One region of the Cytobacillus kochii genome, then DNA from elsewhere that is predicted to be linked to it. Evidence: riboswitches for the same ligand, from Rfam matches in the RefSeq annotation. Region 1 holds a riboswitch; each other region holds the start of a gene.
The links. A riboswitch is a leader RNA that binds a small molecule or an ion and turns the genes downstream of it on or off. The one in region 1 is predicted to bind S-adenosylmethionine.
Positions count from the first base shown of each region.

Region 1 (4,288 bases):
TTAATGTGCCATACGTGTTAAAGTCGATATTTCGATAAATAAATTCTGTGCCTGCTTCAAGTTCTAATTTAGCCATATGTGGATCTAAACCAGCCCAAGCGTCTACTTGCCCTGTTGTTAATGCCGTTCCACCGTCAGCGTGTTGCAAGTTAACGATTTCTACATCCGTTGATGTCAATCCGGCTTCATTTAAAGAGCGCAGTAAAAAGATATATGGATCTGTTCCAATCGTTGCTGCTACTTTCTTTCCCTTCAAGTCTTCAACTGATTTGATAGCTGATCCTTTCGGTGCAACTAATGCCGTCCATTCTGGTTTTGAGTATATATAGACTGATTCAATTGGAGCACCATTTGCTTTTGCAATTAATGCCGCTGCACCTGCAGTTGAACCAAAATCTACACTGCTGCTATTAAGAAACTCAAGTGCCTTATTACTCCCTTGACTGAGGACAAACTCAACATCAATATCATCTTCGGCAAACGCTTCTTCTGCCCAACCGAATTTCTTTAAAATGACACTTGTTGGAGAATAATAGGCATAGTCTAAAACAATTTTTTCTGGTTTTCCTTCGCCATTGCTATCATTAGTGCTTGCCTCACTATCCCCGCAAGCACTAATGAATCCAATTGATAAAACGACAATTAAAAATACGAACCATTTCTTCATTGATGACTCTCCTCAACCTCGGTTTTAAATTTCACAAGCAAAGGTTACAATAGAACCTCTTAATCTCTGTGCCTCTTTATATGTGCAGCGATTTTGTACCGCTTCAAGTCCAGCTTCTTTTGCTATTTCAACTGCTTTTGGAGAAATGACACCTTCTTGCAGCCAGAACACTTTTGGTTGGATTTCTACTGCCTCTTTCGCCACTTCTATCGCAGCTTCAGGGCTTCTAAATACTTGCACAATATCAATGGTATAAGGAATGGATTTTAAATTTGGATATGCCTGTTCACCTAATACTTCTGTTTCTCTTGGATTAACTGGCACGATTTGATAACCTAATCTTTGCATTTTTCTTGCTAAACGGTAACTTGGTCTAGCAGGATTTCCACTTAAACCAACAACAGCAATCCTTTTTGCTCTTTGCACCTCTTCGCCATCCACATCTTCTTTTAATGAGGATGATTGTAATGCCCACCGAATAACACCTTCATCATTTACTGCTGTTTCTCCTTTTTGTTCTCCCTTCGAAGAAATACCAGTCGCTTCAAAGAAGGCTTGATCTAAGTCATTGGTTAAATCTCTAACCGATTCAATCCCAACTGATAAACGTATGAGCTCCTCACTTACACCGCTTTTAATTAAATCTTCTGCACTTAACTGTTGATGAGTGGTTGAAGCCGGATGAATAATGAGTGACTTCGCATCCCCTACATTGGCTACATGAGACCACAATGCAATGGTATCTATCACTTTCTTACCTGCATCTCGGCCACCTTTAATACCGAAGTTCACAATGGAACCGAAGCCAGTGTTTAAATATTTCTTCGCGAGTTCATGCGCTGGATGCTCTGCTAAACCTGGATATGCGACCCAATCGACAGCTGGATGGGCGTTTAAGAAATGAGCTATCTTCGCTGCATTTTCCGTATGTTTCTCTATACGTAAATGGAGTGTTTCCAATCCTTGGAGTAAAAGAAATGCACTATGTGGGCTTAATGATGACCCAAAATCGCGCAGCAACTGAACACGAAGCTTTGTACTGAAAGCGAGAGTACCAAACTCATTCGCATAAACAATACCGTTATAACTTGGGTCTGGCTGAGTAAAACCAGGAAACTTATCATGATTCCAATTAAATCGTCCGCCATCAACTACAAGTCCACCAATTGTTGTTCCATGACCTCCAATCCATTTTGTTGCCGAGTGAATGACAATATCTGCACCCCATTGGATTGGTTTGCAAAGATAAGGTGAAGCGAAAGTATTATCAATAATAAGAGGAATATCATTTTCATGAGCAATATTTGCAACTGCCTCTACATCTAGGACATGAAGACTTGGGTTCCCAATAATCTCTCCATATAAAGCCTTAGTTTTTGGCGTAATCGCTTTACGGTAATTCTCAGGGTCAGAACCATCAACAAAATGAACTTTAATCCCATATTTCGGAAGTGTTATAGCAAAAAGATTATATGTTCCACCATAAAGGTTCGAAGCTGCAACAATCTCATCACCCGCTTGGGCAATATTCATAATCGAAAGAGCTATAGCTGCCATTCCAGATGAAGTCGCTACTGCCGCTACCCCATCTTCTAATAAAGCAATACGTTTTTCTAATACATCTACCGTTGGATTACCGATTCGTGAATAGATATTTCCCGTCTCATCCAATGAAAATAGGCTTTGCGCATGATCTGTATTATGAAAAACATATGAACTCGTTTGATAAATAGGAACTGCACGAGATCCCGTTGTCGGGTCTGGTGATTGACCTCCATGTAATAAAATCGTCTCATCATCATAAGTGTTAAATTGATTCGTCATTATATACTCTCCTCTACTTTTTAGTCGGATAATTAAAATAAATAACCCCCTCTTCATAAGAAGAGGGGGTTGCCTCATCTTATCTTCCAGACATTCACTGCCTGCAGGATTTAGCACCTTTTCAAGCATTTGCTTGAAGGTTGCCGGACTTCATAGGGCCTGATCCCTCCGTCACTCTCGATAAGAAATATTTTATTTTTTAAAGCGTTAATACTTTAATTACAAATAGAATTATATCCAAAAAACAAATTGTCGTCAATATAAAATCTGAATATATTTTATATTCCAATAAAATATTATTGGCTTCATCACATAAAAAGCCCTTCCACCAAGAAGGGCAGAAGGGCTTTGAATTCACACGCTCACCTTCTCCTTATCTTTGGATAATATCCTCTGAAATTGGCACCATACAAAAGATTGCTGGTTGCCGAGGCTTCACTGGGTCAGTCCCTCCGCCTCTCTGGATAAGAAGTTCTATTTATTTGTTTAACATCATATACCCTTTTATAGGGAATCGTCAATAACATTTTGAAAATTTATTTATTTTCATCCTGGATAAGTGTCAAAAAATGATACAGTATCTTAGCTGTTAACCCCCATATCACATGACCTTTATAAGTATAAAAAATTTCTTGCATCCTTCGCGTTTGCCATTTATATTTTTCCCCATTAGGAATGAGATGATAAGGGAAGCTACTATTAGGCTCTGGCTTCATCTCAATATAATGAATTGATGGTCCCTCTTTCAAAAAATAAGCAAGTGGTACTGTGAAAATTTGATCCACTTCCTCTGGATTTAGCTTAAGATCACTGATGCTCTCTATTGTGCCTACAAACGGATAAATCACTGTATCATAAGGTGTCACTACATAATCAAGTTCTGAAAAAACAGAGACTTCTCCAATTGGGATACCTAACTCTTCACTGGTCTCCCTTTTTGCCGTCTCAATCAAATCCACATCGTCTTGATCCATTTTCCCCCCAGGAAAGCAAATTTCCCCTGGCTGTCTTCTCATAGATAAAGACCGTACTTCAAACAAAATATGTATTTCTCCATCTTTTTCTATTAGGGGAAGAAGAACAGCGAATTTAACCAATCTAGAGCTACCCAATATATCTGATTGACGATGCTGTATCTCTGATCTTATTTCTTCCAAATCCATGTTAATTACCTCCAAACCACACGACTTAAATCTTTATTTCTCTTTCTGCAATCTATCAATCATCCCCATTGTGCAGACATTTAAATCTAAGCCTATTAGCTTCTTATCCTCTGCACTAAGTTCAACATGGTGCGCTGTTAATAAATAATGTTTTACTTGTTCCAACAATTCCGATTGTATGGCTTCCTGCATTTTTATTATGTCATTTTCTTGGAGAAAAACGTCATCTGCAACTGAAGTAAATATAGGTAACCAATAACGAATTTGTGTAAAAACATCCTTTGGTTCAGGGCCCTCACCATAATGCCCAAAAAAGATATGTTGTGGTTGAAGTGATTCGATTTTTTCAACAGAAGATAACATCGCCTCTGGATCAAACTGATTAGGAGAAGTCGATGGCAGGACTAATGGATATCCTTTTCTTGCTATGCCAGGATAAAATACGCCAATTGTATCGCCAGTAAAGAAGCCATTACTTTTCGAATCATGGATTGAAAAGTGGTGCTTTGCATGGCCAGGGGTATCATAGAAAGTTAACAAACGTCCACCGATATCCAATGATTGTCCCTCTTCCATCGCGACTAACCTCTTCTCATCAATTGGCACAATCGGATTAAATAGTTGATCAAACTCA
Region 1 is NZ_CP085254.1:1,442,081-1,446,368, reverse strand. Features, by position in the region: gene LG276_RS07750 (aliphatic sulfonate ABC transporter substrate-binding protein) at 1-667, opposite strand, end outside; gene LG276_RS07745 (PLP-dependent aspartate aminotransferase family protein) at 692-2,491, opposite strand; SAM riboswitch class I at 2,568-2,678, opposite strand; SAM riboswitch class I at 2,862-2,962, opposite strand; gene LG276_RS07740 (CoA pyrophosphatase) at 3,028-3,654, opposite strand; gene LG276_RS07735 (MBL fold metallo-hydrolase) at 3,688-4,288, opposite strand, start outside.

Region 2 (4,288 bases), 280 kb from region 1:
ATTAATCGCTGCATCTAAATTGGAAGCCATTTTTGCTAAGTCACCTTCAGAAGTAAATACTTGAACGGTTCCACCAAACTTTTCTACCTGCTCTTTTACCCCTTCAATATATTGTGCAGAAAAAGTTCCTAAATTAATTTGCATGATTAGTGCGATCTTTTTATTAGCTAACGGATGTACACTATTCTCTTTAGTTGATGCAGTTGCTTCACTACTTGAATTGCTCCCTTTTGGCTGGCAGCCTGCCAAGATTAAAATAAAAATAATAAGAAACGCTAATAGTATACGATTGTTCTTCATGCCCTAACTCCCTCTTCTGCTTTATTCAATTGTGCCAATTTGTTTCGATCAGCTTCAAAAATGCCTTTTTCAGTAACAATTGCAGTAATTAAATTAGCCGTTGTCACATCAAACGCCGGATTAAACACTTTCGTTCCTTCTGGTGTGATCTGGTTTGCCCCAATATGAGTCACCTCTTCTGCCAACCTCTCCTCAATCGGAATATCTGCCCCTGATGCGATAGAAAAGTCAAATGTCGACAATGGCGCAGCTACATAGAAAGGAATTTGAAAATAGTTTGCTAAAATAGCTAGTTGCCATGTACCGATTTTATTCGCTGTATCTCCATTGCTGGCAATACGATCGGCCCCGACTATAATCGCTTCAATCCCCTTGGTTGCTATGGTATGAGCAGCCATATTATCAGTAATGACCGTCACATCCACATTGGACTGTTGAAGCTCCCAAGCAGTTAGACGCGCTCCCTGAAGAACCGGTCTCGTTTCACAAGCATATACTTGAAAGTCAACACCCTTCTCCTTGCCTAAATGAAACGGCGCTAGCGCTGTACCATATTTTCCCGTAGCAATCGTTCCCGCATTGCAAATCGTTAATACCTTTTTCCTACCATTCAATAGACTTAGTGCATTTTCACCAATTTGCCGACAAATCTCCTCGTCTTCTTGATGTATTTTCTTTGCTTCTTGCTCCAAACTGATAATTGTCTCCTCTGTTGAATACAGCGTTTCTATTACTTTCATCATTCGATCCAAAGCCCAGAACAAATTAACAGCTGTCGGTCTAGAGCCCGCTAGATAAAGATAATCTTCATGAATTCTAAGATGGAAAGTTTCAATGTCGACCCCTTCGTATTTTTTTGCAGCAATCGCTAAACCATAAGCAGCAGTAATTCCAATAGCTGGCGCCCCTCTTACTTTCAACTGAATAATTGCCTCAAAGACATCTTCAATGGTTTCGAGTTCTATCCATCTTGTTTGATGGGGTAATAAGGTTTGATCAAGAATTTTCAATCTACCTTCTTGCCATTCAATTGGTGTTGGTATACTCATGATGTATACGCCTCCAGTTCCTTAAGAAGTTGCGAGATTGTTCCTATGTTTTTGCGATTAATAATCAAGGATGAACCTAATTGAATCGTTGACTTTTTCACATATAATCTAATTGAACTATCTTCTATTCCATCAAGATCCTTCACATGAGACAATCCGATTGTTCTCCGAATTAATTCACATCCCACTACTCCGATAGCATCTTTAAATACTTTAGCTAGAAAAGATTCTAGAGCGCCTGGTACTTTCGTAAAAGGATTAACAACAGAATTTTCCCAAGCTTCTGAAAAATATTGAGAAAACACATCCCATACTTCTTCAATCTGTTGACGAATAACGATTCTATCGTTTTCGTTTCGTACAAGTACTTGGAAAATGAGATGGGCAATATATTGACCGACATCAAATCCAATCGGACCATAAAAGCCGAACTCAGGATCAATCACCTTCGTCTCACTCTTACTCGCAAATATACTCCCTGTATGTAGGTCACCATGTAGTAAGCTCTCTGCTTCTGTGAGAAAAGCATATTTTATTTTGGCTACTTCAAGCTTCAACTTGTCATTAGCCCATAGTTGCTGAACCACTTCAGCCAACTCAGCTTCAAAATCATTCGTTTCCACATCAAAAAATGGATCGGTGAATACTAAATCCTCAGTGATTTTACATAGTTCCGGATTTGAAAATTTAGCGACCAATTTCTTTTTCTCAAACGGATGAAGAGCAAAATCTGAAGTTGAAAACAATGTCTTTGCTAGGTACTCCCCAATATGAGCTGATAACTTCGGATAATGATCCCCTTGAATCAATCCGTCTCTTACAATTGTCAGATGGGAAAGATCCTCCATCACAGTTAATGCTAGCTCTTCATCTGTTGCTAGTACTGCTGGGAGGAGGTGAGGAACGAATTCACCATGCTTCTTAAGGACTTCTGCCTCCAGTTTTGCTCGTTTAAGTGTTAGTGGCCAGCTTTCCCCGACTACTTTTGCATAAGGGAGTGCTTGCTTAATAATTACACTTTTACGATTAGAAGTAATACGGTAAACATAATTCAAATTACCATCACCAATCTCTTCCACCGTTATTTTTTCATCCGGTAAAAACAGCTTTAAACTCTTCACGTATTCACACGCAGATTCCTCTGTCAAAGCGCGGTAACCTATATTTTCTAAAACAGCCATATCTCTTCCCCCTTATTTCTTTATTTATCTGTGGCACAAAACAGGGGTGACTACATGAAGAGATATAGTCGGACCTGCTTTGTCACTACAGAAACAAAAATGCCCCTTTCCAGTACAGAAAGAGGCATTCGTCATGACGATTTTGCCTCTCATCTTTCAGAATAACTTCTGAATGGAATTAGCACCGTGCCTTACATTAGGCGCAGAAATTCTCTAGCTGCGCCTCGTTTCACAACGATATTACGGTCGGTTGCTGGGTTTCATCGGGCCATATTTCCCTCCACCTGCTCTTGATAAGAGTATAAAAGATTCATTTTTTGAAATATCTTGAGCAAATACTAGCACCGATTATAAAAAAGTGTCAATCTTTTTTTAAAAAACTTTTCATCTTTTTATGGATAAAGGAATTTTGTCATATAACGTAAAAAATTCTCTGTTGACAGATAAAACACCTGGTGACATAATACAATTGTGCAAAAATTTAAAACGATAATCATAAATTTTCTTATCAAGAGCAGGCGGAGGGACGAGCCCGATGAAGCCCGGCAACCGATTCTAAATGAACACGGTGCTAATTCTTGCAGCAATCATGCTGACAGATAAGGAGAAGGTTCTATCACTGCGAACTAACCCTCTTCTTATTGATTAAGAAGAGGGTTTTTTATTGTCAATGTAAATTCGAAACCATCAGGGAGGGTTCTCATATGGGAGATGTAATTGCAACTTATCAAGTATACGCAAGACCCGGTTCATTAGAGAAAAAAGCAGAGGATATCGCTTTAGGATTAACGATAGGCTCGTGGACAGCGTTACCATTACTTGAGCAAAAACAATTACTAAAACATAAAGGCAGAGTCACTGCACTACAAGAGTTTTATGATGATGAACATCCCAATCGATTCGGTGAAGTAAGGTGCGAAATTAGTATCGCCTACCCTACATATAATTTCACATTTGATATTCCAGCAATCTTAACAACCGTATTTGGAAAGTTATCTCTAGATGGTGAAGTAAAATTATTAAACCTAGAATTTGATAATGAGGATCTTTCCCGTTTTCCAGGACCAAAATTCGGTATAAAAAATATAAGATCGAAACTAAATACTCAAGACCGCCCATTACTTATGAGTATATTTAAAGGCATCATCGGCAGGGATATTCACTTCTTAAGAGAACAGTTAAGAGACCAGGCTATGGGAGGCGTTGATATTGTAAAAGATGATGAAATTCTTTTTGATGTCAACATCTCTTTTGAAGACAGAATTATCGCAGGTAAAGAAATACTAGATGAAGTCTATGAAAAGACTGGAAAAAGGACACATTATGCAGTCAATTTATCTGGGAGAACAATGGATTTAGTAGATAAAGCAAAACATGCGACCGAATTAGGGGCGGATGCATTATTATTCAATGTTCACACTTACGGTCTAGATATGCTCCAAACACTAGCTGAAAACAGTGAAGTGCAGTTACCTATCATGGCACATCCTGCATATAGTGGGGCCTATACTTCTTCAAACTTCTATGGTGTGGCTCCTGACTTATTACTCGGTAATCTTACTCGCTTAGCAGGTGCAGATTTCTCTTTATTTCCTTCTCCATATGGTTCTGTTGCCTTGGAAAAAGAAAAAACCTTAGCTATCGCTAGACAGTTAACCGAAGAAAATGGCTTGAATCAGGCATTCCCGGTCCCCTCAGCAGGCATTCATCCAGGTTTAGTTCCGTTGCTTTATCATGATTTTGGCAATGATTGTATAA
Region 2 is NZ_CP085254.1:1,163,388-1,167,675, reverse strand. Features, by position in the region: gene LG276_RS06335 (sugar ABC transporter substrate-binding protein) at 1-300, opposite strand, end outside; gene mtnA (S-methyl-5-thioribose-1-phosphate isomerase) at 297-1,349, opposite strand; gene mtnK (S-methyl-5-thioribose kinase) at 1,346-2,530, opposite strand; SAM riboswitch class I at 2,677-2,830, opposite strand; SAM riboswitch class I at 3,033-3,136, shown strand; gene LG276_RS06320 (2,3-diketo-5-methylthiopentyl-1-phosphate enolase) at 3,235-4,288, shown strand, end outside.
Region 2: it holds a riboswitch for S-adenosylmethionine, as region 1 does, so the genes downstream of both, mtnK (S-methyl-5-thioribose kinase) here and LG276_RS07745 (PLP-dependent aspartate aminotransferase family protein) in region 1, are expected to answer to the same signal.

Region 3 (4,288 bases), 2.2 Mb from region 1:
TGTTTACTTGTGTTTAAAAAAGGAGAGTTAGTTGATAAGCTTTATGCTTTCCATTCCGTACCTTATTTACTTGAGCAAATTCAATCATATGAATTACAGTTTCAATTTTAAAACCACTTATTGTTTAGGAATAAGTGGTTTTCTTATGCTTTCAATCAAGGGGTTTTGCGCAAATATTTAAATACACCTTTCACTCATTCTATGCAGATGAACCGATGGGCTGTATCTTTTTTCTGTCGATAAGTCTAGCTTTTGACATATTTCTCGGGAAATAGGTGTGAACATTGTTGGAAATAAAATGTTCTGTCGGTTAAAGTCGATAGTTAGGAGAAGGAAATCATTTCTTGGAACAGAATTATAGAATATAAGACGGGGCAGGAGGTGGTTTCAATAGAGAAACTCATTTATCATTTCAATCAATCTTTAAGAGTAAATGATCATATTTTAATGATGTTAAAGGAACCTATAAGGATACGAGTAGAATTAGAACAAAATCTATTGTATTTGACATTAGACCGTAAAAGGCTGTTAATTAAACATGCTCGCCCATTGAAAAATTATCATATAAACATTCAAACTACTGCTGACCACTTTCATTCTTTGCTTCAAGGGCGTACAAGTCTAAAGAAACAAGTGGATGAAAAGCATATCATCCTTAAATCGACTTTTAGACAATTATTGAAATTAGATGCCATTTTCCTGTTAAATCAAAATTAATCAAAAATATATCAAATGTACTAAAAAAAGATTGACTTCCCAAAAAAAGGTTGTTATTCTATCCTTAGAATAATTAGAAAATTAAATATTCTTATCGAGAGTGGTGGAGGGACTGGCCCTATGAAACCCGGCAACCGGTTGTTTGATACACGGTGCTAATTCCAGCAGAGCATAAAAGCTCTGATAGATAAGAAGAGATGATAAACCCTCTTCTTTGTGAAGAGGGTTTTTGGTCGTCTTTTCTTTCCAATTTAAAAAAGAGGAGAGATGTAAAATGGCAGAAAAAGAAAAGCAACTTCGTTTTGAAACAATTGGTGTTCATGGTGGGCTAAAACCTGATCCAGTAACAGGGGCAAGAGCAGTCCCAATCTATCAAAATAATGCTTATCAATTCCAAAATACAGAGCATGCGCAAGACTTATTTGGCTTAAAAGAAACAGGATATATTTATTCTCGTATTCATAATCCAACGGTTACTGTGTTTGAGGAAAGAGTTGCATTGTTAGAAGGGGGAACAGGCGCATTAGCATTAGCAAGCGGGCAAGCAGCCATTTACTTAGCACTTCTTAATATTGTTCAAGCGGGTGATGAAATTGTAGCTGCCTCTAATTTATATGGAGGTACATATAATTTATTTACAGTCACTTTACCAAAGTACGGCATCAACGTTAGGCTTATCGATATGAATAATGAAGAGGAACTACGAGCAGCAATCAATGAAAAGACACGAGCTGTATTTGCCGAAACCATTGGTAACCCGAGTTTACAAGTACTAGATATTGAAACGGTTTCTAATATCGCCCATGAACATGGTGTGCCGTTAGTGGTTGATAACACATTTGCAACTCCTTATCTATGTCGGCCGATTGAGCATGGCGCAGATATTGTTGTTCATTCTGCTACGAAATGGTTACTGGGGAATGGGACGACAATGGGGGGAATCATTGTTGACGGTGGTAAATTTGATTGGAATTCAGAGAAGTATCCAGGATTAAGTCAGCCGGATACAAGCTATAACGATTTAGTATATAGTGAGGCACTTGGCCCTGTAGCATATATTACTAAGGCGAGAGTGCAGCTTCTAAGGGATTTAGGTCCAGCACTAAGTGCACAAAGCGCCTTCCAATTCACTTTAGGTTTAGAAACGTTAACGGTTCGAATGAAAGAACATATTGCTAATACGAAAAAAATTGTGCAATATTTGAATAATCACCCTGCTGTTAATTGGGTACTTTATCCGGGCGATGACAACCATCCTAATAAAGAATTAGCAGACAAATATTTATCTAAAGGTGCAGGGGCAGTTGTCGTTTTTGGCATATCTGGTGGGCGCAAAGCAGGTGCGAAGGTTATTAATTCGGTTGAGCTGTTCGCACATGTAGCGAATGTAGGTGATGCAAAAAGTCTTATTATACATCCAGCAAGCACAACGCATCAACAACTTAATCAAGATGGGTTAAAACAAGCAGGTGTACCTGAAGACTTAATCCGATTATCAATTGGAATTGAAAATGTAGAAGATTTGATCGATGATCTTGAATCTGCTATTGAAGCGGCAACCGGTATTGCTTCATTAAATATAAGGGCCTAACAACTATTATTTTCAGATTTGACACCTACTTCAATGACATGATACTATTACACAGGTACACAAAAAAATTCAATATATTCATAGTTTGCTCTTATTTAGAGAGGTGGAGGGAAGTGCCCTTTGAAGCCCGGCAACCGTCATTTAATTGAAATGGTGCCAATTCACTCAAAGCATTAGCTTTGAAAGATGAGAGAAAGGAATTTTCATAACAAGCCTTTCTGCTCATAAGCAGGAAGGCTTTTTTTAAAAACAATGGATATGCTATAAATGTGTTGGTTTTTCTGGATTGAAGAGGTGAAGTATAAGATGATTTCAATAAAAGATGTAAAAAAGATTTTCTCAACGAAAAACGGGAAAGTAAATGCAGTAGACAATGTTAACCTCGAAATTAACGAGGGTGAAATATTCGGTGTAATCGGATACAGTGGTGCAGGTAAAAGTACATTGATTCGTATGTTAAATGGACTTGAAATCCCGACTGAAGGCGTTGTATCTGTAGCTGGGAATGAAGTTTCTCGCATAAAAGGTGCTAGCTTAAGAAAGGCTAGACAAGAAATAAGCATGATTTTTCAACATTTTAATTTATTATGGTCTCGAACAGTTCGAGAAAACATTGCGTTTCCATTAGAAATTGCTGGTGTACCTAAGAAAGCGCGACTAGAGAGAGTTAATGAATTAATTAAATTGGTCGGACTAGATGGTCGAGAGGATGCCTATCCTTCGCAATTAAGCGGTGGACAAAAACAGCGAGTAGGTATTGCTCGAGCACTTGCCAATAATCCTAAAGTACTGTTATGTGATGAGGCGACAAGTGCTCTAGATCCGCAAACAACTGATAGTATTCTCGACTTACTTGTTGATATTAATGAACGTTTAGGGTTAACTATTGTGTTAATTACGCATGAAATGCATGTCATTCGCAAGATTTGCCACCGTGTGGCTGTCATGGAAGGTGGAAGAATTGTTGAAATTGGCGAAGTGCTAGATGTGTTCCAAAAGCCAAAAGAACCTATTACGAAGCGTTTTGTTCAACAAGTGACCGAACCGGAAGAAACGAAGGAAACGATTACACATTTACTGAGTGCTTATCCAAATGGCCAAATTGTTCAACTTGGATTTGTAGGTGGTTCAGCGGAACAACCATTAATCACAAACTTAATTCGTCACTACAATGTAACAGTGAATGTATTACAAGGAAAGATATCCCAAACACAAAGTGGCTCTTACGGTACCTTATTTATTCATATAGATGGAGAGTCGGATGAGGTTACCCGCGCGATTGAATATATTCATTCGCAGAAGGTTGGCGTGGAGGTGATTTCCCATGCTTAATGAATGGCTACCAAATGTGGATTGGGAAAGAATGTGGGAAGCAACAAAAGAAACTTTATATATGACAAGTATTTCTGTTATAGCCACGTTTATTTTAGGAATTATTCTTGGATTACTTTTGTTCTTAACTTCTAAAGGGAATATATGGCAAAATCAGCTAGTTAATAAAATTATTGCGGCATTTGTTAATGTCTTTCGATCCATTCCGTTCTTAATCTTGATTGTGTTACTAATCCCTTTCACAAAAATGATTTTAGGGACAATGATTGGAGAAAATGCAGCATTGCCAGCACTCATTATTGGTGCAGCACCTTTCTATGCAAGAATGGTGGAAATTGGCTTACGTGAGATTGATAAAGGTGTCATTGAAGCCTCTAAATCGATGGGTGCAAAAACAAGTACAATTATATGGAAGGTACTCATTCCTGAATCTATGCCAGCGCTTGTTTCGGGTATTACCGTTACAGCGATTGCGCTAGTCGGATATACGGCGATGGCAGGTGTCATAGGTGCAGGAGGATTAGGGAATCTTGCCTACTTAGAAGGTTTCCAAAGAAGTAGATATGACGTTGTATGGATTGCAACGATTATTATCTTAATTATCGTGTTTATCATTCAAATGATTGGTGATTTGATTACTTCCAAACT
Region 3 is NZ_CP085254.1:3,786,281-3,790,568, reverse strand. Features, by position in the region: gene LG276_RS19345 (thioredoxin family protein) at 1-111, shown strand, start outside; gene LG276_RS19340 (hypothetical protein) at 382-717, shown strand; SAM riboswitch class I at 806-911, shown strand; gene LG276_RS19335 (O-acetylhomoserine aminocarboxypropyltransferase/cysteine synthase family protein) at 992-2,308, shown strand; SAM riboswitch class I at 2,397-2,501, shown strand; gene LG276_RS19330 (methionine ABC transporter ATP-binding protein) at 2,615-3,640, shown strand; gene LG276_RS19325 (methionine ABC transporter permease) at 3,633-4,288, shown strand, end outside.
Region 3: it holds a riboswitch for S-adenosylmethionine, as region 1 does, so the genes downstream of both, LG276_RS19330 (methionine ABC transporter ATP-binding protein) here and LG276_RS07745 (PLP-dependent aspartate aminotransferase family protein) in region 1, are expected to answer to the same signal.